Regions from separate parts of the Paenibacillus sp. FSL H7-0943 genome, predicted to be linked through region 1. Evidence: riboswitches for the same ligand, from Rfam matches in the RefSeq annotation. Region 1 holds a riboswitch; each other region holds the start of a gene.
The links. Region 1 has a riboswitch for cyclic di-GMP ahead of NSQ55_RS02490 (choice-of-anchor A family protein). Riboswitches for the same ligand answer to the same signal wherever they lie in the genome.
Positions count from the first base shown of each region.

Region 2: linked by a shared signal. The riboswitch ahead of NSQ55_RS01945 (anti-repressor SinI family protein) and the one ahead of NSQ55_RS02490 (choice-of-anchor A family protein) in region 1 are both predicted to bind cyclic di-GMP.
Region 3: linked by a shared signal. The riboswitch ahead of NSQ55_RS29460 (NPCBM/NEW2 domain-containing protein) and the one ahead of NSQ55_RS02490 (choice-of-anchor A family protein) in region 1 are both predicted to bind cyclic di-GMP.
Region 4: linked by a shared signal. The riboswitch ahead of NSQ55_RS20690 (thiamine pyrophosphate-binding protein) and the one ahead of NSQ55_RS02490 (choice-of-anchor A family protein) in region 1 are both predicted to bind cyclic di-GMP.

Region 1 covers NZ_CP150148.1:557,231-565,459, forward strand. Annotated here, with positions in the region: gene NSQ55_RS02475 (kelch repeat-containing protein) at 1-1,207, opposite strand, end outside; gene NSQ55_RS02480 (ASCH domain-containing protein) at 1,394-1,807, shown strand; gene NSQ55_RS02485 (hypothetical protein) at 2,007-2,399, opposite strand; cyclic di-GMP riboswitch class I at 2,895-2,985, shown strand; gene NSQ55_RS02490 (choice-of-anchor A family protein) at 3,094-5,529, shown strand; gene NSQ55_RS02495 (alpha/beta hydrolase) at 5,637-6,611, shown strand; gene NSQ55_RS02500 (NusG domain II-containing protein) at 7,431-7,820, shown strand; gene NSQ55_RS02505 (Gx transporter family protein) at 7,804-8,229, shown strand, end outside.
Region 2 covers NZ_CP150148.1:434,903-443,131, reverse strand. Annotated here, with positions in the region: gene NSQ55_RS01970 (aldo/keto reductase) at 1-403, shown strand, start outside; gene NSQ55_RS01965 (hypothetical protein) at 783-1,958, shown strand; gene NSQ55_RS01960 (signal peptidase I) at 1,960-2,550, shown strand; gene NSQ55_RS01955 (TasA family protein) at 2,641-3,249, shown strand; gene NSQ55_RS01950 (helix-turn-helix domain-containing protein) at 3,419-3,748, shown strand; gene NSQ55_RS01945 (anti-repressor SinI family protein) at 3,855-4,010, opposite strand; cyclic di-GMP riboswitch class I at 4,038-4,122, opposite strand; gene NSQ55_RS01940 (2-oxoglutarate dehydrogenase E1 component) at 4,593-7,460, shown strand; gene odhB (2-oxoglutarate dehydrogenase complex dihydrolipoyllysine-residue succinyltransferase) at 7,513-8,229, shown strand, end outside.
Region 3 covers NZ_CP150148.1:6,730,865-6,739,093, reverse strand. Annotated here, with positions in the region: gene NSQ55_RS29490 (SDR family oxidoreductase) at 1-383, shown strand, start outside; gene NSQ55_RS29485 (alpha/beta hydrolase) at 811-1,605, shown strand; gene NSQ55_RS29480 (sensor domain-containing diguanylate cyclase) at 1,644-2,633, shown strand; gene NSQ55_RS29475 (helix-turn-helix domain-containing protein) at 2,885-3,280, shown strand; gene NSQ55_RS29470 (EAL domain-containing protein) at 3,471-4,319, shown strand; gene NSQ55_RS29465 (hypothetical protein) at 4,436-5,002, shown strand; cyclic di-GMP riboswitch class I at 5,160-5,246, shown strand; gene NSQ55_RS29460 (NPCBM/NEW2 domain-containing protein) at 5,505-8,229, shown strand, end outside.
Region 4 covers NZ_CP150148.1:4,705,031-4,713,259, reverse strand. Annotated here, with positions in the region: gene NSQ55_RS20705 (ketoacyl-ACP synthase III) at 1-603, opposite strand, end outside; gene NSQ55_RS20700 (hypothetical protein) at 658-1,008, opposite strand; gene NSQ55_RS20695 (carboxymuconolactone decarboxylase family protein) at 1,214-1,582, opposite strand; gene NSQ55_RS20690 (thiamine pyrophosphate-binding protein) at 1,593-3,233, opposite strand; cyclic di-GMP riboswitch class I at 3,389-3,485, opposite strand; gene NSQ55_RS20685 (HAMP domain-containing methyl-accepting chemotaxis protein) at 3,660-4,910, opposite strand; gene NSQ55_RS20680 (YafY family protein) at 5,032-5,988, opposite strand; gene NSQ55_RS20675 (SDR family NAD(P)-dependent oxidoreductase) at 6,145-6,978, shown strand; gene serA (phosphoglycerate dehydrogenase) at 7,353-8,229, opposite strand, start outside.

The DNA of each region.
Region 1 (8,229 bases):
AAATGACATAATCTTTTCTACTGGTAAAAGGCCCCTTATTATTATCGTGCTTATTAATGGCATAAGATGCAGTTCCTGCACCAGTTTGTTTATTCTCATACCAATTTATAAAGGCATTAACCTCATCCATACTTAAATCAAATTCTTTTTCAAGTCCTGTATTCATTGTTATGACAAGTATAGCGCGATCACCAGTAGGTTGCTCCGGACCCGGTGTTGGTTCAGGGGTTGGTGTTGGTGTAGGAGTAACTTCAGGTATAGGTATAGTGATTGCTTCTACTGTTGATATAGCGGCAGTTTGATTCGAACCTCCGATGATAAAAATAGTGTTGTTAATTACCGCGGCTGAATTTTGAAATCTCCATGAAGTTAAGTTGGTAAAAACACTCCATGTATCAGTTTGAGGACTGTACTTCTCAACAGAAAGACCATAACCTAAATAATAGATCTCTCCATTTATTACAACTGCGGCACCACCGGATCTTTGAGTGGGCATACTCTTTTTTTCAGTATATGTGTCTAACACAGGATCATATTCATAAAGATTTTTGAAGAATATTGAAGCACCTGCTGCAACATTGGTCCCGCCAGTAATGTAAATTTTATCATTAACAGTAGCGATAAAAGGGCCATTCGGGTTAATAGGCATATTATTTTTAAAAGTCCATTGATTAGTTGATGGATCGTATTCCTCGACGGTAAATAATGAAAGTCCGCTGCTATCTTTTGATCCACCAAAAACGTATATTTTCCCATTGACTACCGCTGAACTTGACCATGATCTAGGAGTTTGTAATGGTGATTTTGTTTCCCAACTGTCTGCTATAGGGTCGTACATTTCAACAACGTTGGTTCTACCCCCGCTATAGTAACCTCCAATAACATATATCTTATCGTCTATAACTGCAGCAGTTGTTGCGGCTCTAGCAGTGGGCATACTTTTTCTTTCAGACCACTTGTTAGTTTCTGGAGTGTACATGTAAGTTTTATTTGTTCTTGTTCCTGTAGCTGCCTCTCCTGATCCATTTGCTCCCCCGAAAATATATATCTTTCCATTCAACTCTGCTGATGCTGATCCCATCAAGTTTATGGGCAAACTAGCTTTTGTTTCCCATTTTACAGTTTCTTCAGCGGATACAGAAAAGGCTGAGAACAGACTTAAGATAAGAATTATAGAACTAAGTAGTAATGTTGTTTTTTTTAACAAAAGAATACAACTCCTTATGTATATTAATAACTATACAAATTTATCTAACTCATCAAAGATTGTCCAAACATAAATTCCTATTTATGAAATATAGTGATAGATAATCAATATATTCTTTTATATTCCATAATAATAATAATTTGTTATTGTATAAAGAATGTATGTAAAACAAAGGGGATAAATATCATGCGGTGTATAACAATACGGCAGCCTTGGGCGACCTTAATTGCTCTTGGTGAAAAAGAGTTTGAAACTCGTTCATGGAGAACAGCCTACCGCGGCGAGTTAGGCATCCATGCCGGAGTGAGGATTGACAAAAAGATTTGTGAACAGGAACCGTACAAATCAGTATTGGCGAAACATGGCTATACAGCGAATAATTTGCCGACAGGAGCTATTATTGCTACAGGTCAGCTCGCGGGATGTTATGTGGTTACTCCAGAGGTGGATTTAAGGGAATGGATCAATGGGAACGAATATGATTTTGGCGACTATAGTGAAGGACGGTTTGCCTGGAAGCTTAAAGGGGTTCATCCATTAAGCCATCCAATTCCAGCTAAAGGTCGGCTAAGCTTGTGGGAGCACTCTAATCACTTCTGAACGGCGAACAATATTTTTAATGTAATTTTTATGTGCCTATCAGCTTTTTTTCAGGTTCGAGGTATATATTAGAGACACCAAACACCCCCCAGTGTTTTGTGGTATATCTCTCTCAGGTCTTGCCAACTCCCATGGTAAGGCCTATTTTTTTGTTCACTAATTGATTGGGGGGAGAGAGCGCAGCGGCTTCTATACAGCTTTACTTAATCTGGTACTGTTCTTCGTAACTCTTAAAAGATGAAATATCCAGCCCTAGATATCTGCGCATATGGATGGCAGCCTGAGCCGCAACAATGTCATTCAACAGCAGCATTCGTTCATGATAGCCACGACATATATACTTGGCTTCAATTCCCGTATTAAGTCTGTTTTGCTCATACACCTTGATTCCCCGTCTTCTCATTTCTGCACGAACATCCCTTAGATCTGTTGTAGCTACTGCAGCAGCTGTTCCAAGCACCTCCAGATAAGGGGCGGGTGTTCGTAAGTGTGTAGATAAAATGGCGGAGTCCCGTTCGAAAGCTGATAAAATCATCGGAAGCAATAAATAAGATTTCACCAGCATGTTGTCCCTGCTTTCTGCTCTATGCATGAATCTCATCACCTCTAATAGGAACGTATATTCGTATTCTACCCCGATATTCCAAAAATAATCAATGGTATTTCTAAACAGCTTATCCAATGTGATAAAATTCACAACTAAATAACGGAGAATAAATTATATTAAAAATTGTAATAATAAAAATTAATGTATCGAACGCAAATAAAGGAGAATTATGATGGAAAAAGAGGGCAGCCTCCAGCGTGGATTGTTTTTTGGTTTAATTCTGAGTGTTCCCTTATGGATATCCATATTGGGCTATATACAGTTACTTTAAAATTTAATGAAAAACCTTATGCGAAGCGCCTTTAGGCGCTTTTTTTGTGTGGTACTAATGCGGGGAATTATCGAAAGGAATTGATTGACAATTGTGGGTGTCGGGAGCTAAACTGTTATTAATTCAAAAGTATTAAAAGTCATAGACTGTTATTGGATAGAATGCTTCAGCTACCAGTTCTGGACTTGCAGTGTAATACATATATATAGTCATGATAATAGCAAACCGTCTGAAAGGGCGGGACGCAAAGTCCAGGAGTCTAAAGTGTCTTAAAGGCACAATGACCGTCCGACTGCCATGAGAAGGGAATTTCACTTCTTTTTGGCGGTCTTTTTTGTTGTTAGGTCCTTTAGAGTTTCTGGTAATTATTCTGATTAATATAAATCATAGTTTTAGGAGGTGTGCCATTTGAAAAGAAGAATAAAACCGTTACTCTCGCTTGTATTAGCTGGGATTTTGACGGTAGGTAGTGGGCTTTCCTCATTGGGAGCTGGAGTTGCTGGAGCTAGCAGTTCTTCTACATTGGGAATTGCAGCGGTCTACAACGTGTTTATTCTAGGGGATATAACAACAGTTTCGGATACGGAAGGAAGGTTTGCTGCTGGAGGTAACGTTAACTTAACCAACTATAGTGTTGGAGATAGGTTGACCGCTGCAGAGGTTTCCCTGACTGACACACTTGTTGTTGGAGGGAATCTTACTTTCAACGGAGGTACTGTTTATGGGAATATCGTGCACGGGGGAGATTTTTCAGGGAATGTAACGCTCCTCAAGGGTGGTACAAAAAGACAGGGGAGTACGATTGACTTTTCAGCAGTAGGTCAGTCTTTGAAGGACAAATCAGCAGAACTTGCAGCATTGCCGGCGAATGGAACAACAGTGTACCAATATGGCAGCCTTACCCTGACAGGTACAGATCCTGCGGTCAATGTTTTTAATGTTTCAGGAGATAACGTCTCTAATACCTACGGAATTACAATAAATGTTCCTTCAGGATCTACTGCAATTATTAATATTGATGGTTCTAACGTAAAAATGAAAAACTTCGGATTTCTACCTAATAACGTGTTGAACAGCAAGAAAATTTTGCTTAACTTTAGCCAAGCTGCGTATCTTGATATGGCAGGCATAGGTGTAATGGGAAGCATACTTGCCCCCTATGCTCATGTTGATTTTATTAATGGTCAGATTAACGGTACTTTAGTGGCGGCTTCACTCAAAGGTACTGGTGGTGGTGAATTTCACCACTATCCATACGATGGTGATGAACCCGGACCAACGCCGACACCAACGCCGACACCAACACCAACAGTGACGCCGACACCAACACCAACAGTGACACCAACGCCGACAGTGACACCGACACCAACACCAACAGTGACACCAACGCCAACGCCGATAGTGACACCGACACCAACACCAACGCCAACGCCGACACCGACACCGACGCCGACGCCAACGCCTACAGTGACACCAACGCCGACGCCGACAGTGACACCAACGCCGACACCGACGCCAACACCATGTCCGACGCCGACAGTGACACCAACGCCGACGCCGACACCAACGCCGACAGTGACGCCAACGCCAACGCCAACAGTGACACCAACGCCGACAGTGACACCGACGCCAACGCCAACAGTGACACCGACGCCAACGCCAACAGTGACACCAACGCCGACAGTGACGCCAACACCGACACCGACACCAACGCCGACAGTGACACCAACACCGACACCAACGCCGACGCCGACACCAACGCCGACAGTGACGCCGACGCCGACACCAACGCCGACACCGACACCAACGCCGACAGTGACACCAACACCGACACCAACGCCGACGCCGACACCAACGCCAACGCCGACACCAACGCCAACGCCGACAGTGACGCCAACACCGACACCGACACCAACGCCGACAGTGACACCGACGCCAACGCCAACAGTGACACCAACGCCGACAGTGACGCCAACACCGACACCGACACCAACGCCGACAGTGACACCAACACCGACACCAACGCCGACGCCGACACCAACGCCAACGCCGACAGTGACGCCGACACCAACGCCGACGCCGACACCAACGCCGACAGTGACGCCGACGCCGACACCAACGCCGACGCCGACACCAACGCCGACAGTGACGCCGACGCCGACACCAACGCCGACACCGACACCAACGCCGACAGTGACACCAACACCGACACCAACGCCGACGCCGACACCAACGCCAACGCCGACACCAACGCCAACGCCGACAGTGACGCCGACAGTGACGCCGACACCAACGCCGACGCTTGAAGCAACACCAACACCGACGGTAACGCCAGAGGTAACACCAACACCAACGGTAACACCAGAGGTAACACCAACACCAACGGTAACACCAACACCAACGGTAACACCAACACCAACGGTAACACCAACACCAACGGTAACACCAGAGGTAACACCAACGTCGACACCAGAGACTTCGGTGTTCCCGACACCAACGCCATCATCCGTAATTGGCACTATAGTTCTTGCAGAAGATCCCGTGCCGCTTGGGCCTGTAGCTTCGCCGACACCAGCGCCAGTACCAACACCGTCGAATAGCACAGAAGTACTTGTTGATGATGATGAGATCCCATTAGGTCCGGTACCGGCAGTGACACCAACGCCAACACCAACACCTGATGAAATCATCGTAGTGGACGATACGATCCCATTAGGAAAGCCACCTGTGAAGGAATTGCCAAAAACGGGTGAATCAAGTCCTGCACCTTACTATGTAGCAGGTTTAGGTTTTGCACTTATCGGATTATTAATGAGAACCAAGTTCTCCAAAAAGAATAAATAATAAAGGGTAGATCAACATAGAGTCGCTTTCGGGAGTGTTCCGATGGCGGCTCTATTTGTATGTCATGATTGCGATAGTTTGGTGCATTCTAAGTAGATGGTATACTCTTGTTGGAAAAGAAATGTAGAGGGGATGGCGAAGGCGAATTGATATGGTTCATTATTAGCGCTGTAATCATCATAGGGATTCTAATCTATGTGGGATTTTTCTTCTATGGTATTGCTATTAAACGAGCGCCAAAGGTATTTCTAAGTAATAATCCTAATCTGAAGGCTGATCCTCCGGTTGCCGGAGCTTCTTGGGGGGAGGGGAAGGATTGGGTCTCTCGCCAGAGCTTCGAGAATATTGAGATCGTATCTGCAGATGGACTTAAACTAAGGGGTTACTTACTCCAATCTAATCGTGCTGCGGGACGCACAGCCATTCTAGCCCACGGTTATTCAGGTAAAGCAAAGGATATGGGGGCGTACGCCAAAATCTACTACGAGAACTTAGGCTTTAACATCCTAATTCCCGATGCAAGAGGGCATGGAGATAGCGCAGGGGATTACATTGGTTTTGGTTGGCCGGAACGAAAAGATTATTTGCAATGGATTGAATACATGATTAAAAAGACTGGGCCCAGTGCTCAAATTGTGCTTCACGGTGTCTCTATGGGTGGTGCTACAGTGCTAATGACCTCAGGGGAAGATCTTCCGCCGCAGGTAAAAGCTATTGTTGCGGACTGCGCTTATACCTCAGTAAAAGCACAATTATCTTACCAACTACGACGCATGTATCGCTTACCAAGTTTCCCTTTCGTTCAAAGTGCAAGTCTAATCACCCGCTTGAAGGCGGGGTATGGCTTTGGTGAAGCCTCTGCATTAAAACAAGTGCGGAAAGCGAAGGCTCCGATTCTTTTTATTCATGGGGATGCGGATAACTTTGTACCTTTTGCTATGATGAATGAATTGTATGAGGCATGCCAGAGTCCAAAAGAGAGGCTCATAGTACCGCAAGCGGGGCATGGATTGTCTTATGATACGGATAAGGCGGGGTATATAGATGTAGTAACAGCTTTTGTAAGTCGATATGTAAAATAAGTCCTGAACGTAGACAGCGCCCGATATCCGCTAGGTAGCGGTTATCGGGCGCCTATATTTTTCCACACATGACGTAGTCCTTGAATAAGGATCGTACCGTCATGCTTTCTCGTTATATTCATCCCCCGCCGTTCGTGAGTAACGGGTGTCTTGATTCCTTGTTATTTCCAGCAGCCGTGTGGCGAGAATAATCCTTCCAATACGACAAAAGCCCTACCTCTCTTTTGCCCTTGCGGCTCCATTGACCGCGCCAGTGTGAATCGGAATGCTATATTTCGAATTTAATCTCATAAAAAGGAAGAGTACTGCAAGAAAACATAAAGCCTCTTTGTCCAAAATGCCGATGTGTATAATAGTCGGCCTGACATCTTCTTGGTGGGGATATTCAATATATCGAAAAACAAATACCATATAAATATAACACACTATTGTTTAAAAGGCAAATATAATAATGAATTCCAAGATAAGGTTTATTTGATTCTAGAGAGGAACAAACCTCGATAAGGGGCGCTTAGATTTTGAAAGTAACTTAAATTGGGTTAATTGTGAATTATTCCGGAAAAGCTAGTAAACCAGAGGAGATGGGCGATCTCGGTGCAAATGGGCTAAAATGTAAGTTGGATATTTTTGCAAACGCTACAAATTACAACTGAAAATGCCAGAGACGAATGGGTTGTGTCTGCTGGGGTTATTTTGCGTGCCTATTTTGTGAACAGCTCTCTAAAACTGACAATAAACTCCAACATTGATTGAAGGATTGAGGGTAGACCGTTATAATTAATAAGTCTGGATTTTAATTAAAAAATAAGGGAGATTTTTATGAAACGCGCAGATGTGTGGCTGATTTCCATCGTATTGATTGCTGCGCTCGCTTTTCTCGTACCGAGATGGTTTTCGGACAATGATGACAAAGGTGGGGCCGGTAAAAATCTCATAGCCAATGTAACGGTGGACGGTGAGTTATTTAAAACGGTAAAGCTTACAAAAGAAGAACAAACCATTGAGGTCCGCACGGAACGCGGCTATAACATTTTGAAGGTGCATGATTACGGGATTGAAATGTACGATGCCGATTGCGCTGATAAAGTTTGCCTAGGTTTTGGTTTTATTACCCTGCCCAAACAGACGATTGTCTGTCTACCGCATAGAGTATTAGTCGAAATCACCAGTGCGTCGGGGGAGGATGATATAGATGCCTATGTCCAGTAGTGAATCTGCAACAGCTTTAAAAAGAACAGTGATTATTGCGATTTTCGCCGCAGTGGCAGTAGTGTTAAGTTTAATAGAGGCACAGATTCCGTTATCCGGGATGGGACTGGTGCCGGGTGCTAAGCTCGGACTGGCCAACATTATGATTTTGACTTGTATTTACTTTTTACGTGGACGGGATGCTTTGCTGCTTGTCATCCTCAAAACACTGCTTACTGCATTTCTGCTAGGTACCTTCTCAAGCTTGCTGTTTAGTTTATTTGGTTCACTTTTTAGCTTTGTTGTTATGTTTGTGCTGATGCTGATTAGTGGCAAAGGTAAGAGTATAAGCTTGATCGGAATTAGTATAGCCGGTGGGATTGCGCATAATATCGGTCAGCTGCTGGCAGCTTCTATGGTATTTGCATCA
Region 2 (8,229 bases), 120 kb from region 1:
TAAGATCAGCTGGGTGGATGCTGGAATCAGTGTAAATCGTGAACCCTGGAAGGATATTATCTTCCCTGAGGGAACCCTTGAACATTGTCGAATGGAGAACATTCAGCTTCAAGCTTGGGGGCCACTCGCCCAAGGTCTATTTAGCGGGCGTTCATTAGAGGATCAACCGGAGAATATCGTCCAAACAGCAGCTATGGTCCAACAGCTCGCAGATGAAAAAGGAACAACACCCGAAGCCATTGTACTGGCTTGGCTAATGACACATCCAGCTGCCATTCAGCCTGTTATTGGAACTGTGAATCCGAAGCGTATTACTGCCTGTGCCGATGCGGACAAGCTGGAGCTTAGCCGTAAAGAATGGTATGACCTGTATGTTAGTTCACGCGGTTCAAAACTTCCGTAACATATACATTTATATTCTCAACTTCATTACTCCGCTTATGCCCGGCTCGCGTTACTACTGCGAGCCGGGTATTTTTTTGCGAATCACTCTAACTCATCGTTCTTTATTGAGAATATATTTAGTAATCGAGCGATATATGGAGTTATTTAGAGATAAATTATCATTTTCGTTCTTTATAGAGTACAAATGCGCGTTATTGGCAGTTTTCTTTTTGATTTATTCCATGTATGATTCATTACAGAAGTTGTTCTTAATAAAGAACGATAATAACGAACCAAAGAAACAGACATTGAGGGGAGGTATTCCTCTGAGACCCAGATCAGCAAGGAGAAGACCTAGAAGAAACAGGAAAATCGGATTACGTATACTGCAATCAGGAATGGCTGTCTCCGTCTTATTTCTATATACCTCGCAGCAAGTTGGTGGTACCTATGGAGGCTTTGGAGCCGCTACGCAAACCACTAGCACGATTAGCTTTTGCGAAGTATTTCCGAATTCGATCAAGGCACTGCTTACAGAGTTCAAAGAGCATGTTAATCGAGCGCTCACTTTAAAAGAATCACTACAGCCCTTTTCCTCATCAGCTAACTACTCGGACGTTTCGGGAATAGAAGGGATGTCGCTGGAAGAGCTTGATGTCGCTGCAGAAGAGATTTCTTCGCAAATAGCGGCGCTTCAATCCCAAATAGATAGCGTTAACGAGCAACTGGCGGCTAACAGCCAAATTTGGAATCAAATCCACAATGAGCTAAGTGCAGCAGCAGCCTTACTCTTCCAGATAGGAGGATATATGACTTCTCTAGATTCCAACTGTCTAGAAATCAAGGACGAGCAATTTTTCAGAGATTTACAAAGCAGCCTGAATCAAAGCGGTGTGATCTCGGAATCCTTGAATGCTTCCTTAAATGGAGTTATTAGTTACCTAACCTCCATACACGATGTCGGTCTTCCATTCGCTTCGGTAGTTACCAGTGATGTTTATGGACAACTTGAATTACGCGAAGGAGAGTTCCCACAGCCACTGCCATTCCTGATTACCTTCACTCAACCAGACGGCGTGATCTCTAGCGACCTCACCTCATCTTATGAAGCTCTAAATACCGAATTGACTAACCTTAAAGAATCGGCAACCTCAGGTATCACTACCCTTCAAGATAAACTCCAATTGATCAGTCAGACTCGCGAGCAAAAACTAGAAGAGCTTGAAAAAGCTCGGCTAGAAGAAGAGCAAGCAAAGAAAGAAGAAGAAGCGAAAAAAGAAGAAGAACGTTTGGCTGAGGAGAAAAAGCAACAAGAAGCCGAGGATAAAGCGAAAGCTGAGGCAACCCCTCCAACATCAGGTGAAGCTGCTCCGGAAGCCCCAAATAAAGAACAACCTGAAGCCCCAGCCACTGACCCGGTTAAGCCGGAAATTGGCGAAGAGCTCACAATTCCAAAAGATGTCCCTCAGCAAGAGGCTCCACAAGAGACGCCAAAGGCGGAAGACAGTACGACTACCCCGCCGGTAGCAACCCAAGCTCCTTCGGACCCTCAACCTGAGAAAGGTGGAGAATAAGATGCGAATTAAAAAAATTATCAATAATACCCTATCGAGCTTAATGCTTGTGATCTTTATTCTGCTGGTGGCAGCCGTAGTGTTATCCAAGGCCTCCGGCGGTGAACCTGCTTTCTTCGGATATGAGATCAAAACCGTACTCTCAGGATCGATGGAACCAGGAATTCAGACAGGCTCAATTGTCGCATTAAAACCCGGAGGGGATATGAATCGTTTCAAACCAGGCGATGTCATCACCTTTAGGAATGAAGATAATCTGCTCATTACTCACCGGATTGTAGAAGCGACCGTCAATAACGCTACTGGTGAAGCTGTTTATCGCACTAAAGGCGATAACAACGACGCGCCCGACATGAACCCTACCAGTTCTGTGAATGTTGTAGCTCAGTATACCGGGGTCACTGTACCCTATGTCGGTTACGCTATGAATTTCGCGGTTTCCAAAGCTGGAAGTGTAGTCCTCATGATCGTGCCTGGCTTGATGCTTCTGCTCTATGCTCTGTATACCTCTTGGAAGGCTGTAGCTGCATTAGAAAAGAAAAATGCTGCCCTACTGCCAGCCTCACCGCCCCCAACAGAAACACAGCCCTAAGTTGATTGTCCACTTCCGCTTACGAACCGGAAGATACAATATATAAATTTTATAAAAAATTCAAACACAAATTTGAGGAGGAATTTTATTATGGGTATCAAGAAAACATTGGGTCTTGGCGTAGCATCTGCAGCACTGGGTTTATCATTAATCGGCGGAGGAACCTTCGCATACTTTAGCGACACTGCGCAAAGCACAGCTACATTCGCAGCGGGCACGCTCGATCTGAACTCCGACCCTTCTGTCATCGTTAATATTCCTAACCTGAAACCAGGTGATACTGTAACTAAATCCTTCAAATTGAAAAACGATGGTTCGCTCGATATCGGATCTATTATTCTGAATACATCGACTCAAATCACGGATGCTAAAGGAGATAACTACCTGGATTTAGCCGAGTTCATTAAAGTTAAATTCCTTAGAAATAATGATAAAGGAGTACCTATCGTCTCTCCTGAAAATGTAGTTTATGAGACTACACTTGCTGCTTTAAAAAGTCAGCATCCGGATCTCGTAAAAAATACAGGTTGGGATCAACTCTTTACCGAAGCATCCGGTATTAAAGCCGGTACCAACGACAGCTTCTCCGTCCAATTCGAATTTGTGGAAAATAACCAAGATCAAAATATTTTCCAAGGCGATAGCTTAACACTGACTTGGGATTTCGTAGCTAAACAAGGTGCGAAAAAAGACTACTAAGATCAATAAAGTAATTTAATAAAATACTCGAAGAGCAGCAGATCCTGAATCCGGTCACGGATAAGCAGATTGCTGCTCTTCTCTTTACAATAAACTTTGTCCGATTTATTGATATTTGCTATACTAATAACAAAAATTACGGAGGGGCGTCAGCATAGTGCCACAGAATATGGGCCAACGTATCCAGCAGCTCCGCCTAGACAAGGGTTTCTCCCTATCTGAGCTTGCGGACAGAGCAGATGTGGCTAAGTCGTATCTTAGCAACGTGGAGAGAAACATCCAATCCAATCCATCCATCCAGTTTATCGAAAAAATCGCTGACGCGCTTCAGGTATCCATTCATGCCCTACTCTATGGAGAACCCAATAATGCAGAGGAATCACATTTAGATTCGGAATGGTTCCGATTGGTGCAGGAAGCTATGGACTCAGGCATTAGCAAACGCGAATTCAAAGAATTTCTGGACTATCAGAAATGGAAGCTCGATCAAAAGGATTAATACTTCCTACTAATCTGGTAAGATCCTCTCTTCTACTAATCATATCGAAAAAGGACACAGCGAAGAACCGCTGTGCCCTTTTTCGATATGTAACCCCTCTAATGTATTACTGCACGATCTGCACAGTTTTCTCATGAAAGAACTGGCGGATTTCATCTGCCTTAATGCCAGCCTTCTTAGCTGCTAATAATAAATGTACCCACTCTTGATCCAGATCAATAAACTGCTGTTCTCTGTTGCTACCCTGGTTGGACTTTTCCAAAAAATCTCCCCCTAAGATTTTACGTCCCCAGGCAATCCGGCTGTCATAGTATCTCTACCTTAGACCCGCGACTTTGTGCCCCTGCCTTTCGGCAAGTTTACCTTTTACTGGACCCTTTTCACGAAAGGATCTGCTTAAAAAACTATAAAATTACTATCTGCAATAACATTATACAAAAAGAAAGCGGAAAAGTGTGTCGATTCCTGGTTACTTTCTATTTTAAAAACGAAAAATAAAAGATTTTTTTTCAAAGATCTTGTCCGATTATCACGATACTCGTCCGTTACATAAAATAAATTGTACTAGCAAAATAAATATTTACTGACCTAATAGTTAAAAATAAGGATAATAGAATCATTTTAATAGGCCTTTAGAATGGGTAATGAGAAGAAACACCCTTCTTTTCATTAGAACAAGCTAACCCATACCATTTTGCGAACGTATTGGACGAAAGAATGAATTGATTACAGTGGCCGAAAGTAGCACAATAAGATGAGAAATGAAACCGCAATCATCACAGCTCCAGTAAGCGTTGACACAAAATGTCACGTATGGAGTTCATCCGTTAAGGAGGATGTATTCATGGCAGCCAAAGAGCCCTATAACGAATCCATTTGGAGTAAGTATTACGGACCCAATTTAGGCTACATTCAAGAAAGATATGAACAGTTTGTGAAAGATCCCTCCACCGTAGAAAATAATTATCGCGAGCTTTTTACAAATTCGGGACCTCCTCCCCTAACTCCGGATAGCGAACCGGCTCCTCAGCCGCGCATCTCGGGAGACACCGAATGGCTTAGAAAAGCAGTAAGAGCTTCCAAGCTAATCGCCAATATTCGTATATATGGCCATATGGCCGCTGAAATTGATCCGCTGGTACGCGATCAGAATCCCATGGCAAAATATCTTGAGCTTGAAACCTATGGGCTGACCCGCGAAGACCTGATCGCACTGCCTGCCACGCTTATATGGGAAAATGCGCCGAATGATGTGCATACCGGATGGGATGCCGTGCAACGTATGCGTCAGGCATACACCAAGACTATCGCCTATGAATTCGGGCATGTGCATGAAGAAAAAGAACTGCAATGGCTAAATAGACAGGCAGAATCCACCAGCTCACCAGCACCCCTAAATAATACAGAACGCAAAGAGCTCCTGAACCGCCTGATTCAGGTAGAGCAATTTGAAACCTTCCTCCACAAGACTTTTGTAGGTCAGAAGCGTTTCAGTCTTGAAGGCAATGATGCTCTTGTGCCGATGTTAGATGAAATCGTACGTGCTGCTGCACATGACGGTGCGGAGCATATTTTGATGGGCATGGCGCATCGCGGCCGCCTCAACGTTCTTGCACATATTTTGGGCAAACCTTATGATATCATATTTTCAGAGTTTCATCATTCTCCGAACAAGGAGCTTTTCCCTTCCGAAGGCTCCACAGGCATTAACTATGGTTGGACAGGTGATGTGAAATACCATCTCGGTGCAGACCGTGCTGTCCGTGAAGGAGAAACGGTACGCACAAGAATAACACTAGCGAATAACCCAAGTCACTTGGAATTCGTCAATCCTGTCGTGGAAGGTTTCACTCGTGCCGCACAAGAAGATCGGAGCACTGCAGGACTGCCGAAGATTGATACCAGTAAAGCTATGGCGGTGCTGATGCATGGCGATGCTGCTTTTCCAGGTGAAGGCATTGTTGCAGAAACGCTTAATATCGGCAAACTTCAAGGTTATCAAAATGGTGGGACGATCCATATCATTGTTAATAACCGAATTGGTTTTACGACTGAAAGTGAAGATTCCCGTTCTACGCATTATGCGAGTGACATCGCCAAAGGGTATGAAATCCCAATAGTCCATGTCAACGCTGATGACCCAGAGGCCTGCGTAGCAGCTGTACGTTTAGCTAGCGCATACCGCCATCAATTCAAAAAAGATTTCGTAATTGATCTCATCGGCTACCGCCGTCATGGTCACAACGAAATGGATGATCCTGAAACCACACAACCTATTGTCTACGGCAAGGTTCGCAATCATCCAACCGTCTACAAGGTTTATGCAGAGAGACTGAAAAACGAAAAGGTTCTTACCGCCGAAGACGTACAAAAGATGAATGCTGAGGCAGAAAGCGTATTGCAGCGTGCGTACGATACTATGAAGGAAGGCAATCATAAGAAAAAAGAACCCAAAGCCTTCATTCCTCTACAAACGGACCGCGCAGCGGCAAACACTACAGCGGTATCCATCTCCAGCCTGCAGGAGATCAATCGTGAACTGTTGACGGTTCCTGCTGGATTCCAGGTTTATCCGAAGCTGGAGCGCATTTTACAACGTCGTAAAGATGCACTGAATGAGGGTGAAAAGGTCGACTGGGCACTAGCTGAAACATTAGCCTTCGCTACCATTCTGAAAAATGGAACGCCCATCCGACTGAGCGGTCAAGATGCCCAGCGCGGAACCTTCGCACATCGCCATCTGGTGCTGCACGACAGTAAAACAGGAGATTTATTCTCTCCGCTGCATCAGCTAAGCGATTCCCGTGCCTCCTTTGGCGTATACAACAGTCCATTGTCAGAGGCATCAGTATTAGGCTTTGAATATGGTTATAATGTGTTTGCACCGGAAACCTTCGTAATCTGGGAAGCACAGTATGGTGATTTCGCCAATGCGGGTCAGGTTATTTTTGACCAGTTCATTGCCGCTGGACGCGCCAAATGGACACAGCGCAGCAATCTCGTCATCATGCTGCCGCATGGCTACGAAGGACAGGGACCTGAGCACTCCAGCGGTAGGCTGGAACGGTTCTTGCAGCTATCCGCTGAGGAGAACTGGACGGTCGCTAACCTGACTACCGCTTCGCAATATTTCCATCTGCTGCGGCGCCAAGCAGCGTTATGCGGGCAGGAAGATGCTAGACCGCTAGTCATTATGACGCCGAAAAGTCTCATTCGGAATACGCGCAGCACTTCTGCCGGAACCGAGCTGGCTTCAGGACAATTCAAGCCTGTATTAGCTGAATCTTTGCTTGGCCAGAAACCAAGTGAAGTTAAACGGCTCGTAGTCTGCAGCGGTAAAGTCGCTATCGACATCCAAACAGAACTGGAAGCAGCACCGGATAAGGATTGGTCATGGCTGCATGTTCTTCGCCTAGAGCAGCTTTATCCGTTCCCGGAACAGGAGCTAAGCGAACATTTAAACTCCTTCAGCTCCCTTCAGGAAATTGTCTGGGTGCAAGAAGAGCCGAAAAATATGGGCGGCTGGAGCTATAGTGAGCCTCGGTTGCGCGCCATCGCACCGAAAAATGCCGGCGTAAGATATATCGGCCGTCCGGAACGTTCCAGCCCGGCCAGTGGTTATGCAGATGTGCATAGCTTCGAACAACGTAGAATTGTAACAGAAGCCCTAAAATCAAATTCGAACGTACAAGCGGCTGTACCGTCCTCTTAAGAGGACGGTATCACAATAGCGTAAACCATTATGTTTGGGGAGGAAACGGCCTGTGTCAGAAATCTTAGTACCCGATCTGGGAGAATCCATATCCGAAGGAACCATCTACAAATGGCTGGTTAAAGAAGGCGACACGGTAGGTCAAGGCGATGTGCTCGCTGAGCTGGAAACGGATAAAGTCAATCTGGAAATTAGTGCAGAGGTGGAGGGTGTCATCTCCACCATCCTGCGTCAAGCGGGCGAGAACGTAGCCGTTGGCGAAGCCATCGGCATCATTGGAGCCGCAAGCGGCAGTACGCCGCAGGCCGCTGCAAGCGAAGCCGAAGCGCCTAAAGCGGCTCCGGCAGGCGGCAACGCAGTAGCAGCCGCCGCGCCTGTAGCTGCGCCCGAAGTGCCTGCAGCAGGTGGCGACAGCCACGCTGCCTTGGCATCGCCGGGCGCACGCAAGCTGGCACGGGAGCGCGGCATCGACCTCGGCGAGGTTAGCGCCCGTGATCCTATCGGCCGGATTGGTCAGGCCGATGTGTCCGGTCATGGTGCAGCAGCACCGCAGGCCGCTGCACCGGTAGCTCCGGCGCCGCAAGGCAAGCCGGAGCCAGCGAAGCCGGCAGCGGGCAAAGCCACGCCGGACGAGGGCAAAAACGTGGAGCGCAAGCGCATGTCACGCAGACGGCTCACGATTGCCAGCCGCTTGGTCGAAGCGCAGCAGACCGCGGCCATGCTTACCACCTTCAACGAGGTGGACATGACAGCGATCCTCGACATCCGC
Region 3 (8,229 bases), 720 kb from region 1:
CTATTTTTCTGGAAAAAGGAAAAGGGGTTATCGTTAATACCGCTTCTACAGGTGGCGTAAGTGGTGCCCATGCGGGAGCAACTTATACTGCCTCTAAACATGCTGTAGTAGGCTTGACGAAAAACACAGCTTTTATGTATGCCAACAAAGGGATTCGTTGTAATGCTATCGCACCAGGAGCTACTGCCACAAACATCAGTGCTTCAATGAAAAATATAAATGAATTCGGCGTGAGCCGTACGCAATTAACACAGGCTGTGATCCCTCGTGTAGGTACACCTGAAGAAATCGCACAAGTTGCGTTATTCCTGGCTTCGGATGATTCCAGTTTTGTAAACGGAGCTATCATCGCTGCTGATGCGGGTTGGACTTCTGCATTCTAAATGTTGGTTGTCTACCTCTGCCTCAACAGTTTATCCACGGAGTCTTACGGACCCAGATGATGTTATTCGCAAATTTTCAGCCTTTTGAGAAGGAATTCGGACTCCAGAGACGCTATTTCATATAAATCGGCCCATATTTTGTGCTTTCGCGCCAATAGCTGCAGTGGAGTCCGATAGCAATTCAAATGTGGAATAATGGCGCATTTAAGGTCTGCTCGGTCCGCTAACCAATTTTTTCGGACAAAATGTGATCGGATTAAACGCAGAGGTACGCCAGCACGCTACCATTTTGCCAAATGATGACCCAAACGGGAGGCTACATAAAACTCCGCTAGAGATTAATCTAGCGGAGTTTTTTCTACGCTTGATATTTCCAGGGGAACCCTGCAAAATAGAGAGAATGCTAACTATAGAGGAGTTATATGAAATGAACGATGTTATGGTGCGGAATCATGTAAAAGTCATTGGAGCAGGAGAAAAAACTATCCTTTTTGCGCATGGATTTGGGTGTGATCAAAGCATGTGGCAGTTTATCACGCCATCATTTGAGAAAAAGTATCGAATCGTTCTATTTGATTATGTAGGCTCAGGCCATTCAGATTTAAGCGCATATACATCGGATAAATATCATACTCTCCATGGTTATGTACAGGATGTACTAGATGTTATCGAAACATTTGAACTCAAGGATCTTATTTTTATAGGCCATTCTATTAGCTCTATGATCGGTTTGCTTGCTTCAATCGAGCGGCCGGATTATTTTAATAAAATGATTATGATCGGACCTTCCCCACGTTATTTAAATGAGGGAGATGCTTATTTCGGGGGCTTCGAAAAAAGTGATATTACTGAGCTTCTGGATATGATGGAGATGAATTTCGCGGGCTGGGCTAGCTTTATGGCTCCACTTGCGATGAATAATCCTGACCCAATGTTGACTAAACAGCTGGAACGAAGCTTTATTTCGGCCGACCCTATTATCGCTAGAGAATTTGCGGAAGTTACATTTTTTTCGGATCATCGAGAAGATCTGCCTAAAGCGACAGTGCCTACACTCATATTGCAATGCTCGGATGATAGTATCGTTCCTATAGAAGTAGGAGAATATTTACATAGACACATGAATAATAGTACGTTCCGGTTAATGGAGGCCAAGGGCCATTATCCACATATTAGCCATCCGCAGGAGACCATTACTTTGATTAATGAGTATCTTGGGTGAGATGGAGAAGATTATGGTGTTGAAAGGATATTTAGACAATGGATGACCGGCTAAAATATGCGCCATGCGGATATGTTTCCATTACCCATGAAGGAATGATCCTCGATGTGAATCAAACCTTTTTGGAGGGGATGGGATATCAACAGGTTGATTTGGTGAATAAACATTTTGAATCTATCATGTCTACGGCCAACAAGCTTATTTTTCATTCATACTTCTATCCTTTTATCAATCTGAATGGACATGTAGAAGAGCTATTTATCAATTTGAAGGACAGCAAGGGGCAAGCCGTGCCTTACTTGTTAAATGGCAGACGCCTTGAGTGTGAAGGTGTAGAGGTCATTGATTGTATTCTCGTACAGATGGGCAAACGTATTGATTATGAGCTAGAGTTACGATCTGCGAAGAAGCAAATAGAAGAGGCATATTGGGAAAAAGATCAGGCGCTGGCAAAGCTCAAACAAATCCACCTGGAAATCGAGCAAAAGCAAGCTGAATTACTGGAGATGAATGCCGTTTTAGTAGAGCTATCTACTACAGACAAGCTTACTGGATTAAAGAATAGAAGGTTCCTGCAAGAAAAGCTGGAAGAACAGATTGCAGCGTATCACCGTGATCAGGCGCCTTTTTCGTTATGTATTCTAGATATTGATCACTTTAAAAATGTGAATGACACCTACGGTCATCAGATGGGTGATTATGTCCTGGAGAAATTGGCGAGTATCCTGAAGTCCCAATCTCGTAAAGAAGATATCGTAGCTAGGTATGGTGGTGAGGAGTTTATCCTTCTGCTGCCTAATACAGATTCATCGGATGCCACGGCTATAGCTGAGAGTCTACGACAATTCATAGCCAGCTCCACTTGGGAGATTGGCAGCATTACGGTAAGCATTGGCATAGCTACCTTTGAAGCAACCGATACAGACATCACTCTTCTGGAAAAAGCTGATCAAGCGCTTTACGTTTCTAAAGAACAGGGGAGAAATCGCGTTACGCATATTATGGATTTGAGTGAAAAGCTTCTTTAATTGGAGGCTTTTTTTGTTATTTATAAACGATACATCCTCTTTGCTCTAATTGCTCTAAAATGTCTGTTCCCTTCAAGCTGTGATTCCATCTGAGATCCAGTTTCTCTAATCGTTCAAGCTGTAAAAGGGAATTCGGAATTTCATGAATGGATCTCCTTTGTAATTCGTATTGGCATCAAGCCTATGTGACAACGTTACGATAGAATATAACAGGATGATGATTTATTATCAGTATGTTGGCATACAAAACTATGGAATGTGGATCATACCTACATTATCTATTCGGGGATTATGGCGATCTGGAAGTGATCCATCCCTCCAATATAAGAGTGCTGTCTGCGGTGGCTATGAATGATACTGTATTATTTGAGATTAAACATGAGCCTTTTAAGCAGATGGTTGCCGATTACCCGTTGATTAAGGATCAATTGATGCTGCTGCAAATGGAGCGTTTATTTTTATCGAATCGGTTATTATATGAAATGAAATTTCATGATGCGAGAGCGCGTGATATGATCGGAACGTTAAGGGAGACGGCTACCCTTGTGCTTAAAGATCTGCAAGAACAAAAGATTATTGAGATTCAACATCAGCAGATCACCGTGTTAGACCCGGCGTATTTACTGGAGTATACGGATTTCGATTGAGAAGAGCCGTTCCAGGATCTTTTTCAGAGAATCGATTATTAAAGGGGTTATGAATGTGGCTTGTAATCATTGTGTAGTAAGAGAGCTGAATTTTCAAATCAAGGCTCATGGTGAGCTTAATCTTAGGGTTTTACCTGAGGTTATTCATCACTTGAGTAGAAGTAATACGATACATAAGGTGGAAGAAAATGTGATTACAATTAAGGAGGCTGGGGTGCGGGATTTTCTGGATTTCTGTAATGACCATATGGAGTCGGAGCAGGTTGAATTCCGTATAGATGACCAAACATGGAGACCTCTATCCGAATTACCCACTGTACTTGATATGGAGTGGATTGATGAGGTTATCACTAAGGGTCTTGTTACTTGCTACTTCCAACCGATTGTGAACGTAAGGGAAGAGATTTTTGCATACGAGCTCCTATCCAGATTTAAAAAAGAAGACGGATCTCTTATCTATCCTAATGAGATTTTTGCGGCGGCACGGAATCGTGGGCGTTTATATGCTTTAGACCGGTTATGTAGAATGACGGCTGTAAAATATGCTGCACCCTTAAATAAAAAAACGTTTATTAATTTTATCCCAACGTCGATCTACGCTCCAGAGTTCTGCTTAAGATCAACCGTTGAACTGGCCAATCAATTAGGCGTCGATCCTTCTCTTTTTGTCTTTGAAGTTGTTGAGACGGAGAAAGTGGATGATCTCGCTCATTTGAAAGCTATTTTGACATATTACAAGGATCGGGGATTTGAATACGCTTTAGATGATGTTGGTGAGGGCTTCAGCACGATCGAGATGTTATTGGAGCTTAAACCCCATTACATGAAGCTGGATATGAAATATGTTCAGGGTGTGTCCAGCGATCTGAACAAACAGAAAATAGCAAAGCAATTTTTAGAAAAAGCTTTAGAAATCCAATCCGTTCCTTTAGCAGAAGGTGTGGAGTTTAGAGAGGACTTTGAATGGCTTAAGCAGAGTGGTTATCAGTTGTTTCAGGGCTATTTATTTGGAAAGCCTGATCCTATTCCCAAACAGTAATCCTAATGAGTATATATCCGTCCAGAGGATGAGATGAATTTCAGGTCAGAGTCTGAGTACAGCCAACCCCCGGGGTTGTATAATTTAGGTAATTTGAAAAGGGGGACGGGATAGATATGAAATGGCATCAATTTGTAACGCGCTGGGCGGATTCTAGGGGCTTTGATGGACGAGAGATTGATTATCAATGGCCTTCTCCCTCATTTCCGGTCATCAGTATTCGCAGTAATCTAGGGCGATACTCAGGTCAAGCGTATGGCCGTGGAGGTAAACCCCGTGTGAAGACAGCCGTTGGATTAATCGCTATTGGAGATGTAGCTGTTGGCTTGATTTCCATAGGTGCGATAAGCGTGGGCGTATTATCCTTAGGAGCAATATCACTGGGAATGTGGTTAGCGATCGGAGCAATAGCACTTAGCTGGCTTGGCTTCGCAGTGGGAGCGATTGCGATTGCAGGCGTGGCTGTAGGAGCGATCGCAATCGCGGAAAAAGCGTTGGGGGCCATCGCCATAGGGGATACGGCGTTTGGTGCGATAGCGATAGGCAGGATCGCTGGGGGTGCCATAGCTATCGGACAATGGGCATATGGTGTAATCGTAGTTGGCGAACATGGTTTCGGATTAATTCCCGTCACGGGCGATGTGTGGAATTGGTTCCGGGGTTTGTTTGGATCGGAGAGTTAAGTAGACCTACAGTCCTAAAGGATGTCCTTCTCTTCCGGGATAGTCGATAAATAATATCTATCACATAAGAAAAACTAATTGCAATTACCTATACTCATTTCATACCAATTAATCATGCGATCAGATCTAGGCTTATGTTACTCTTTGAATGTATTCGAAACTTCATAGGCAAACCTATGGAAATGTAGGGACGCAAAGCTATAGGGACTAAGGTTATCATAACTATTGTCAGCCAGCTGCCAAAGAGTGCGTAACGCTTTTTGTTAAAATATAAGAAAGTATAAGTTATAAAACTATACTTAATATCTTATATTTCTCGCTTAAACGCTTACCGTCCTTATAAGGACGCCGAAGGCGTTTATGCTTGTTAAGGTTTAATAAAAATTAAGTCTTAATTTTTAGGCGACTTTATACGCAATCAAGCTACTCTTTTGGGGTAGTTTTTTTTGTGCCCATTTTTGGGCACTGGAGAGATTCATATGACATCTGGGGGTAAGAAGAGATGAAGAAAATGATTGCGATCGCTACATCGGCGGCCATGTTGGCCAGTTTTTCGAGTGAGGCAGGTTATGCTTTAGCAAGTGAGGCAAGCAAGGTAAATGTAACAAAAACAGTGGCGCAAAGTAAGGTTAACTTATTAAGCAACGCCTCGGTTATTCCGTTTGAGCTGTACGGCAAGGATGCTCTAAATGCCTATAATGAGGTTTTTAGAATGAATCCAGCAAATATTAAATCCATCACAAATAACGGTGGCAACTACTCAGGCTCGCCTATAGCTAAGGCTATGGATGGGGATATGAGCACGCATTGGGAGACTGGCAAACCGAATAGTTCAACGTTTACGAATGAGGTTGTGTTTGTTTTCAATGAGTCCACTGAATTAAATAGAATGGTATACGCGGCTAGGCAATCCGGTGCGAAAGGTAAAGGTTTTGCTCAAGAATTTGAGATCTATGGTTCCACTACCGATGGGGGTGATTTTACGCTCGTGTCTTCTGGAGAATATACAGGCTCAACCGGTGATGTAGTGGAGATTCAGTTTGCACCTACGGCTTTTAAGAGACTTAAATTTGTCTTCAAAAAAGCGAATCAAGATTGGGCGAGTGCGGCTGAGTTTTCTTTTTATAAAGAGGATAGTGTCTCTGCTAAAATGAAAAATTTATTTACAGATGATACCTTGAGCCAAGTTAGTGCTGCCTTTAATACGACAGAGAAATTAACAGCTTTAGAGAATGAAGTGCAGGCACATCCACTGTATGCGCAGTTTAAAGAAGAGATAGAGAATGCAAAGATCCTTTTGAAGAACCATCAGGTAGAGGCAACGGCAGCCAAGGTTTCGAAGCTAAAAGGGTATGGAACAGCCTATGAAAATGCCTATAGCCAAGCTTATAGAATGCCGAATGCAAACGTATCAAAAGTAACGGTGAACGGTGGAAGCTACCCAGGTACGAAGCCTGAATATATGCTGGATGACCAGCCCACTACGCATTGGGAAACGAACAAAAACAATGATGCAAGCTTCACGAATGAAGTCGTGTTTGAACTAGCGCAAGCGGAAGTGCTGGACAGAGTGGCTTTTTTGGCTAGAGATAACCGCAAAGGATTCCCAGAGGCTTTTGAAATCTATGCATCAGAGACGAGTAAAGGAGAGACCTTCCAACTTGTATCTAGCGGAACCGCGATTAGTACCAATGACTTTCTGGAATTTAAATTCGAACCGACGAAGTTTAAAAGATTAAAATTTAAGTTCACAAAAGCTAATATCAACAGACCTTTTGCGGCTGAATTTAGATTTTATACAGAAGATAAAGTAAGCGAAGCTGTAAATGGTATTTTCACAGATGGAACGATGAGTGCGGTTGTGCCTGCTTATAATAGCGTCGAAGCAATCAACGAATTAGAAGAAGCGGCAAAAGTACATCCGCTCTATCCAATCCTGAAAGATTCTTTGGATTTAGCTAAGAAGCTAGTGAATGGTGAAGTTCAAACCGAAGGCACCATCATTGAGGCGGAACAACGTGGAGATATGAAAAAGCATGCGCAGGAAAACCTGAGAATTGGTTTTGGTACGAACAACCAGCCTACAGGTCTCGTTGCAATGCCTGGAGATACGATCAACGTTTATGTGGACGCAGCTTCTAACGATAAGCTACCTTCTTTAGTCTTTTCTCAACAAGAGGCCGCTTGGAATGTTTGGGCTAGAGGTGTGCAATTGCGTCCAGGTAAGAACATTATAACCGTTCCTGAATTTGCTATGAATAGTTATTATGCACATGAAGTGACTAAGGGCGGCACCGTTTATATCGTAAATCCCTATACAGCAGAGGAACAAGGGAAAGCGCCATTGATCCGCTTCGAAGGTTTAGAAAAGATTCCTTTTATGACCAAGACCACGGATCCAGAACAATTCAAAACCTTCTTAATCACATACAAACAAAGACTAGACGAAGATAAAGCGGCTCATCCAAATGTTCAAGATCGTAAACTCATAGATGTGGTAGAACTGGCCAGCGATCATGTTATTTTCACAGGAACGGCGACGGAGGCGTACAACAAATATATTACGCAAGGAAATAACCCGCTGGACACCGTAACTGGGTATGACACCTGGATGAAGAGTATTTTTGCCTTCTATGGCCTGGATGGCAGTAGCGAGATTGATGATGCCAAGCTAATTCGTGAGAATATTCGCTTGATGCAGCCTTATGGTGCGATGTATGCAGCGGGAGATCATACAGGTATCCAACTTGGAACAGTAGGAACCATGTTAGGTGATTTTAACAAAGCTTATCCGGGCTGGGGACTGAATCACGAAATCGGGCATCGCTTGGCTATGGGTGAACGGGAATATGGCGAAGTAACTAATAATATGGTGTCTATGTTTATGTCTGTCGCGGCGAATTCGATAGATAATCGTATACCGTATGAATCAGATATCTATAAATATGTCCTCGAAGAAAACAAAGTGGTTATGAATCAGCAGGGCTTATTTGCACAACTCGGAGCCTATTGGCAGCTGGAGCTGGCACATCCGGGATACTGGACAGAGCTGACCAAGCTATATCGGGAGCGGAAGGTCATCCTTACCAACGGTGACAATTCTAAGCAGCAGTATTTGGTGGAGTTCTCCTCCGAAGTACTGGGATTAGATTTAAGCAGCTATTTTGCCAGACATGGCTTCACTGTGAATCCTGAGACAAAAGCGAAAGTAGCCAAGTATCCGGCAC
Region 4 (8,229 bases), 2.7 Mb from region 1:
GCACGGGAATTTGGAATTATCGCAAACACAAGGATCCGTTTGGTAGATAGAGTCAATGAAACCGACCACATCCTCAGCTTGTTCAAGAATGACTGCCGCCGCTGCATCACCGAAGTTAGCGTAATAGACTGGATCATTCTTATCGGCATGAGGGGTTACATAATCGGAGCCGATGACCAACGCTCGTTTAATCCTAGGATTCGCTTGCATCTGACGGCTAACCTGTTCCACAGAAGCCGTCATACCCGCACAATTAGCATTACTGTCAATGCAGATCGTATGGGATGCGCCTTTGATCAAACGGTGAATCATTAATGAGTTGGTAGGAAAGATATACTCAGGAGTTTGACTTGCATAGGCAATAAGGTCGATATCGGCACCTGTGAGACTACTTTTCTCCAGAACATTCCTGGCAGCCTCAAAAGCCATCGTAAGGGAATTCTCATCCGCATCCTTAATACTATACCGTGTAATACGACCTAATGCGGATAATAGACCTCGAATATCAATGCCTTTTTCGTCAAAATGCTTAATGAAAAAGTCGTTACCAACTATATTGCTGGGATGATAGATATCAATGCCTTTAATACGAATTCCGGTCATAATACGCCTCCAGGAAAGCAGTAAAATGTGGCCTACATATTAAGATTAAAAGATCTAGACTGTAACCGCAGAAATGATCTCGATGTTATCGAGTCCAGCTTTACGGCCAAGACGGGAAAGCTGCATTTTGAGGATCGGGTTATTTTCAAGCGTTAGATTTACTTTTACAAATCCATCATTCTTAAACATTACAAAGCAGCTTTCTAAAAGAGGTACAACATCTGGTGCAGTTACATTTAGCTTTCTGCAGTCGATTTTTAGTTCATAGTCAGCTGGAGTAATTGGATTGATAGTTTGTTGATAAGCTTGAATAGATTTTAGACCATCTTCTTCAGAAAATGTTCCATCCAACTCAATGTTAATAACCTTGTTTGTAGTGTCTGTCTTCAAAACGAAACTTCCCATGCCTAAATCTCTCCCATAGATTGAATTTGTCCAAAACAGTTCGACTGCAATATCCAGCCATGTATATCCATTTAGCTGTTTTATAAAAGTCAAAATTCGACACTATACAGCAAGTAATGGGATATTCCGACTCTATTATAGGCATATTTTTCAAGTGTATGCAATAATAAAGTCGAATTTTGTATATTGTTGTCGAACTGTTGGGTTATTGGATTTCTTCTATGGTTGCAAGCAGGATATTAAAAGCTGTGATGATTCTAGGTGCCCCTATAACGGGTACTAAGTGTAATAGAATACCTTTAAGCTGTTCTACGGTGACTCCAACACGAAGGGCCATGACATAATGAACGCCCAACTGTTCGAATTGACCCATTGAAATTAAAGATGAAATGACTGCGATTTCCTTCCAGTCAGGGGCTATAGTATTACGTTGAAAAATATCGCCATAGGCATTCCCCATAATAAATTCAGCCAAGTCAGGGAAGTGGTCTTTAATTGGAGCTAGTGCTTTTGCGCCATAGTCTCCTGATAGATTCGTGAAGTGGTTGAGACCACTGTTGATATTTTCCTTCATGGTTAGCCTCCTAGTTTAGGTTCAAAGTACGGTGTGCAGTCGGAGGGACTTCATCACGGTCTGTTAGTAGTTCAATAACGGCAACATGGTTTAGAGCTACCGCATCTTTAATTGCAGCTGTGAATTCATCCGCAGTCTCACATTTGTAGCCTTTAGCACCTAGAGATTCAGCGAATTTCACGGCGTCCATTGGTACTTCATATAGAGTTCCATCGATACGACCTGTGGTTTTCTCCATACCCTTAAGAGCCATATCTAGTTGCTTATTATTGACCACGATAAAGATAACAGGGATATCTTTGCAGACAGCGGTGTTAATCTCAGCGCCGAGCATCATGAAACAACCATCACCTGTAATGCAGAGGACAGTTTCTTCAGGAGCTGCAACTTTTGCACCAATAGCCATGCCGATCGAATTACCCATGCAAGCAAAATACGCATCAAAAACAAAGCTGCCCGGTTTCTTAACCTTGTACCATTTTGCAGCGTGGAATCCATGACTTCCATCATCAACGAAAATTGAATTATTATAAGGGATCAAATCACTTAAAGTGCTCATTACGGAAGCAAGGGAAAGATTCTTGAGGGTTGGAAGCTCTTCTGAATAATCCGCATCGGCCAAAGCCTCACGTTTGGTGATTGTGCTTGGGTCAATATGATTTAGGCAGTGCACCAAATTATCGCGCAGGTCCCCAGTGACCGGTATCGTTTTGGACAATAGTATTTTTCCGACAAAGGTTGGATCAATATCAAATTGAATTAAAGTTGCTGGATGATTCTCCCGTTTAAGATTACAGATGGTCATATCACTTAAACGTGATCCAAGCACTATAAATAAATCGCTTTTATTCAATAAATCGTCCCCGTGGGTCGAACCGCCAACGCCAATAGGACCATGATAGAGTGGGTGATCCCAGACTATAGCCCCTTTTCCACCAGGAGATGTTACTACAGGAATATTAAAAGTTTCTGCGAGTTGAGCAAGCTCTTTATGTGCTCCGGAGCGGTTAATTCCTTTACCCGCAATAATCAAAGGATTCTTAGCAGCTTGAATAGCTTCGATGACTCTATCGATATTAGCTTGACTAATTAGAGACTCTCTTTCTGGGATTACTATATTGCATTCTTCCAATACTTCAGTTTGTACATCAAAAGGAATACAAAGATGAACAGGACCCCGTTTGGTCAGGGCCACAGAAATCGCATGATTAAAAATAGTACCAAAGTGATCCCCACGTTCAACCAATTTACTGAACAAGGTGGCAGGTCTGAACATATCAGCTAAATCAGCCAGAAAAGAGGTGGAGTCCTGACATTGAGGAATTCCAAGCTCTGTAATGGATTGGTGGCCGGTAATAAATAGGACAGGTAGGTTGTTAGCTTTCGCATGTGCTGCTGCTGTAAGCAGGTTAGTTCCCCCAGGACCCGAAGTACCAAATGCTACGCCTAGGTTACCCGTTTTCAGCGCATACCCTGCTGCTTCGAATCCGGAGCTTGCTTCATGTCTGCCGGGAATAAATTCAATACCGTAATCCACCATCTTTAGAACAATTGGACAAATGGATTTGCCAATGATCCCAAAAGAATGGGTGACTCCAAGGTTACGTAGTGCTTCCGCCATGTAATCTGCGACTGTCTTCAAAAGAAACACCTCACAAGTTTTTTGATATATATTAGTTATTAATCTACCGAATAGATACGATAGATCAATATACTCAAAAAGTAAAAACCTGTGCTCTATAGTAAGCACAGGTTGGTGGCATAAGGCACCGCTAAGACTGAACAATAGTTCAGCCGTCCTGGTTCCTCTGCAACCTGGCAATCATGGCCTCAAAAGAAAAAATGAGGCTGTAGATCCATGGTTTTGCGTCATCCTCTTTCGAGGATTTTGCCAATATTAATTTATAGTTGATAAGAATAATTTTCCTTTACAATATATTCCTCATTAATTTTTGTCAACATAATCCGCTAAAAAAACTCGAAATTTGACGAAAGTCTTGTCCAAGAGATGAAGTTTTACCTCGCGAAAAAAACTGCCACCTAAGACTCAGCTTAGGTGGCAGTTGATAGTTTTGAACTAGAATTTAAAGATATGAATGGTTTTTTGCAGATTAAATACGGCCTGGGTCATTTTTTCCGTTTCTTCTGCAACAGACTGCAGGGCATTAATCTGTTCATTCATAGCCGCCGATACCTCTTCCGTGCCAGCAGCAGTTTCTTCGGTGATTGCTGAGATATTCTCAATTGCACTGGAAATTTTCAAGGCACTTTCTAGCATAAGATCGCTCTCCGCAGAGAATGAAGAGATTTGCTCGGTAATGTACTGCACGCTTTGTACAATTTGTGCGAAAATATGGGCAGATTGAGTGATCATTTCATTCTGAACCTGCACAACCTCTTCATTGATGGCGATATTATCGATGGCTTGTTTAATATCTGACTCAATGCTGCGGACCAAGCCGAATACTTCTTTTGTGGATGCCGTAGATTCCTCAGCAAGCTTGCGAACCTCTTGAGCTACAACGGCAAAACCCCGACCATGCTCTCCGGCACGAGCAGCTTCGATGGAGGCATTCAGTGACAGCAGGTTGGTCTGCTCAGCGATCTCTGTGATGGTCTTGGTGATCATCGTAATCCCGCGGGCATTTTGTGAGAGAGCTTCAATAGTATCAGCCACTTTTTGTGTAGCCTCTATGTTTTTACGCATGCCTTCAGCCTGTGTATCTACGGATTGGCGCCCTTGCTCAACAAGTTCTAAGGTATGTATTGAACGTCTGTTCATTTCTTTGGTGGAGTTCGTATAATTGGATACTTTAGTTTCAATGTCTTTAATGGATTCTGTCATATCAGCGATATCCGTAGATATTTCATTTGCACCAAGAGCGAGCTCAGTAGAAGAAGAGGCTACTTGTGCCATGACAATTTTCAGGTTCTGGTTCTTATCTTCGATTCCGCGGCTTGCATCCATAACTTGACGGGTGATCTGCGATGCATCGGTCAAAATCTTCTTGAGCTTATCAATCATTGTGTTAAAGGAGCGGCTTACGTCACCCATTGAACCATTTTCGTCCGCTCTGCTAGTGAAATCACCCTTCGAAATACTGTGAGATACATTAGCAATATCATCAAAAGATGATGTAAGCGTTCTCTCCACGAAGCGAGCAACAGGTAAAGTCAGACCTGCAAGAACAACTACTAGTATAATTCCTACGAGAAATTGACCTAGAATCATTAACGTAACTAAGACAGGAATAGCAAACAGTGCGGCAACGAGGTAACATCCGGCAACAATTCTTTGTTTTAACGGAAGTTTGTGCATCCAGCTCATTGGTAAAATGTCCCCCTTATTAAATTTTATGTAATGGTGTTATTATAGGGGATTTATAGGTCATTGGTCTATAGAGAAGTGTCATAAATCTTCTTTAAGTAGTAGATATTTAGAATTCATGTCAAAATTCCTCATATATTGTGGAAATTGTTTTAATAGCAGACTTTACCATCCCTACTAGTTCGATAGGAGCTAAAACAATAACTGAAGGAGAGAAAGAGAGTACGATACGACAGGCAGATTCTATAGCATTAAACTCGGCCTCCACGTTCATCCACCCAGTATTAGCAGAGGGTTCTACTAAAGTTATAGTTACATATCTTTCACGTTGTAATTCTTTAAGAATAGACTCATTCACCTTTAAGTTCACTACATATTTTGGCAGTGCTGCTTTAAAAGCTAAAGTCGATTGTTCCCAGTAGCTTTTTAAATCAAAAGCCTCAGGTCTGACAAATGATTCATAAGTTGCGTCAGCTTGTATTAATCTCGACACGCGAAAAGTCCGCATTTCACCCTCGGTTCGTGCCACTACATACCAAACTCCACGTTTTGCGACTAACCCGAGAGGTTCAATGAAACGCTCCTTCATCTCGTCATTCCGTGGGTAAGTGATCTTCACTTTACGGTCTTCCCAAACAGCTTCCTGCAGGACAGATAGGAACGGATATGTCTCGTCGGAAGGGTGCCAGCTGGCACCATCTATATGAATGCGCTGGCTCAGGTAACTGGCTGGATTATTCGGCCTTGATGGGGAAGCAGCCTCCAGCTTAAGCACGGCGGAAGAGAAGTCGTTTTGTATACCCAGATCTTTTAAGATTGAGGAGTCTGCGGACAGCAGCAGAGTTGCAATCTCTGAGGGCTTCATACCCGTTAAGGAGGTTCGGTATCCTTCTGTGAGCATCCAACCCCCTTCACGTCCCCGTTCGGCAAGAATAGGTATTCCTGCTGTACATAAGGCTTCCATATCTCTAAACACAGTTCGTTCAGACACTTCTAAGGTCTGGGCTAGCTCACGGGACGTCATCTTTCCACGATTTTGCAGCAAAAGTAAGATGGATAACAAACGATCGGCTCTCATTAAGGGACACTCCTCCTCCTAATAAATGTTGGCTAGTTCTTAATTAATTATTACATTATATATGTCAGTTGATGTCATATTAAAGAATTATACTATATAAGGTAAGGATTAAATACAGAACATTAGAGAAAAACAAGTGTAGAAAGGATTGAGAACATGACTTTAAAAGGAAAAGTAGCATTGGTCACCGGAGGCAGCAGAGGTGCTGGTAGAGGAATTGCATTGGAGCTGGCAAGGAAAGGTGCATTCGTTTATATTACGGGCAGAACGACAGAGGCTTTTGGGACAGAGCATAGCAAGCGGAGCATTGATAACGTACTTAGGGAAATAAAAGCGGAGGGAGGGTCCGGCAGCGCCATACGATGTGATCATACCAAAGATCAGGAGACAGAGGCGGTCATTCGCCAGATTGCTTCAGAGCAAGGAAAGCTTGATATTTTAGTCAATAATGTATGGGGCGGCAACGATTTACCTATTGAGCAGAAGTCTTTCTGGGAGCTTCCTACAGCGCATTGGGACAATATGTTTAATGCGGGTGTGAGGGCACAGTTGATAACAAATTATTATGCAATACCATTAATGCGTGAGGCAAAAGCTGGCGGTCTAATCATCCATACAACCTTTTGGGATCGTTACAAATATCTAGGAAATTTCTATTATGATCTTTCTAAACATACACTTGTGCGTATGGCCTACGGGTTATCGAATGAGCTTAAAGAGGACAACATTGCAGTTATTCCGCTTACTCCGGGCTGGATGAGGACAGAGGCGGTGTTGGAGAGCATGAACACGGATGAGGAGCATTGGCATGAGGTTGAAGAATTGCAGATGACTGAATCCACAACCTATATCGGTAGAGCAGCCGCTGCTCTAGCAGCCGATCCTAAGGTTATGTCTATAACCGGACAACCGCAGCAGGTTGCTAAGCTGGCTGAAAAGTATGGATTTACAGACATCGATGGTCGGACTGTTCCCGCATTCTTAGTCTAAACAGCAAACTTGATCTGTTTGATCCCATATGTGCGTATGAAGCAGTATAGGACACAGCTGATCTATAATGCAGCATTTTCGTATGTTTAGAACGCTATCGGTCCCCAGAGACGCTATTGATAGGCAAAGCACCTGATTTAGCTCTCTTCTTGAGGAATAGTGGCACTAGAGTCCGAAACCCTGCTTCAAAGGCGAAATTATTGCATATAAGGTCATCTGGGTCCGTAACCTCAAGGGCGTACGTAAGCCTCCACGAGGGTACTCGATTCGATATTGTAAATGAAGCCGAAATAGGTCGACGATCAACAACAAAAGCAGCGAAACTCCTATAGGGGGAGAATCGCTGCTCTGTTGTTTGATTTCTATCGTATTGCTTACAGAAGAATGATTTCTTCGGCAGTGTTGATTTCTGGTAGACCAGCAAGCTTCACAAGCACATGAGTAGGTACAGCTTTATCAACGGTCAGCAGCATGATTGCTTCGCCACCAACGATTTTACGTCCCACTTGCATGGAAGCGATATTAACATCATTTTCGCCCAGCAATGTGCCCACAAGTCCGATAATCCCTGGTTTGTCGTTATGGGATACTACAATTTGATGTCCTTCAGGAGCGATATCAACCGGGAACTTGTTCACTTGAACAATTCTTTCTCCATAACCTTGCAGCAATGTTCCGGCTACGAGACGTTCTTGGTCGTGATCTGTTTTAAGGGTCACGGTAATCAGATTAGTGAAGCCTTTAGTTTTGGAAGCTTTAGTTATTACTACATTAACGTCGCGTGTTTTTGCCAAGTGCATGGAGTTAACGATGTTAACATCCTCAGCGAAGTGGCGGGAGAGCACGCCTTTCACAATATAGCGGGTAAGTGGTTGGGTATCGACATCTGACAGATCACCCGCATACTCAACATGGATTTCACGAATAGCACTATCTGTAATCTGGGTAACAAAGCTGCCCAGCTTCTCACCAAGTGTGAAGTAAGGCTGGAGTTTGTTCATTACGCTTGGAGCAACTGGAGGAATATTTACAGCATTGATGAACGGTTCATTACGCAGAATATGCAGTACTTGTTCCGATACATCGATCGCTACATTCTCCTGAGCTTCAATTGTAGAAGCGCCCAAGTGAGGAGTCACGATAATTTTTGGATGCGACAAGAATGGGTGATCTGCTTGTGGCGGTTCTTTTTCGAATACGTCAAATGCAGCGCCAGCAACAATACCGCTATCAATAGCTTCTACTAACGCC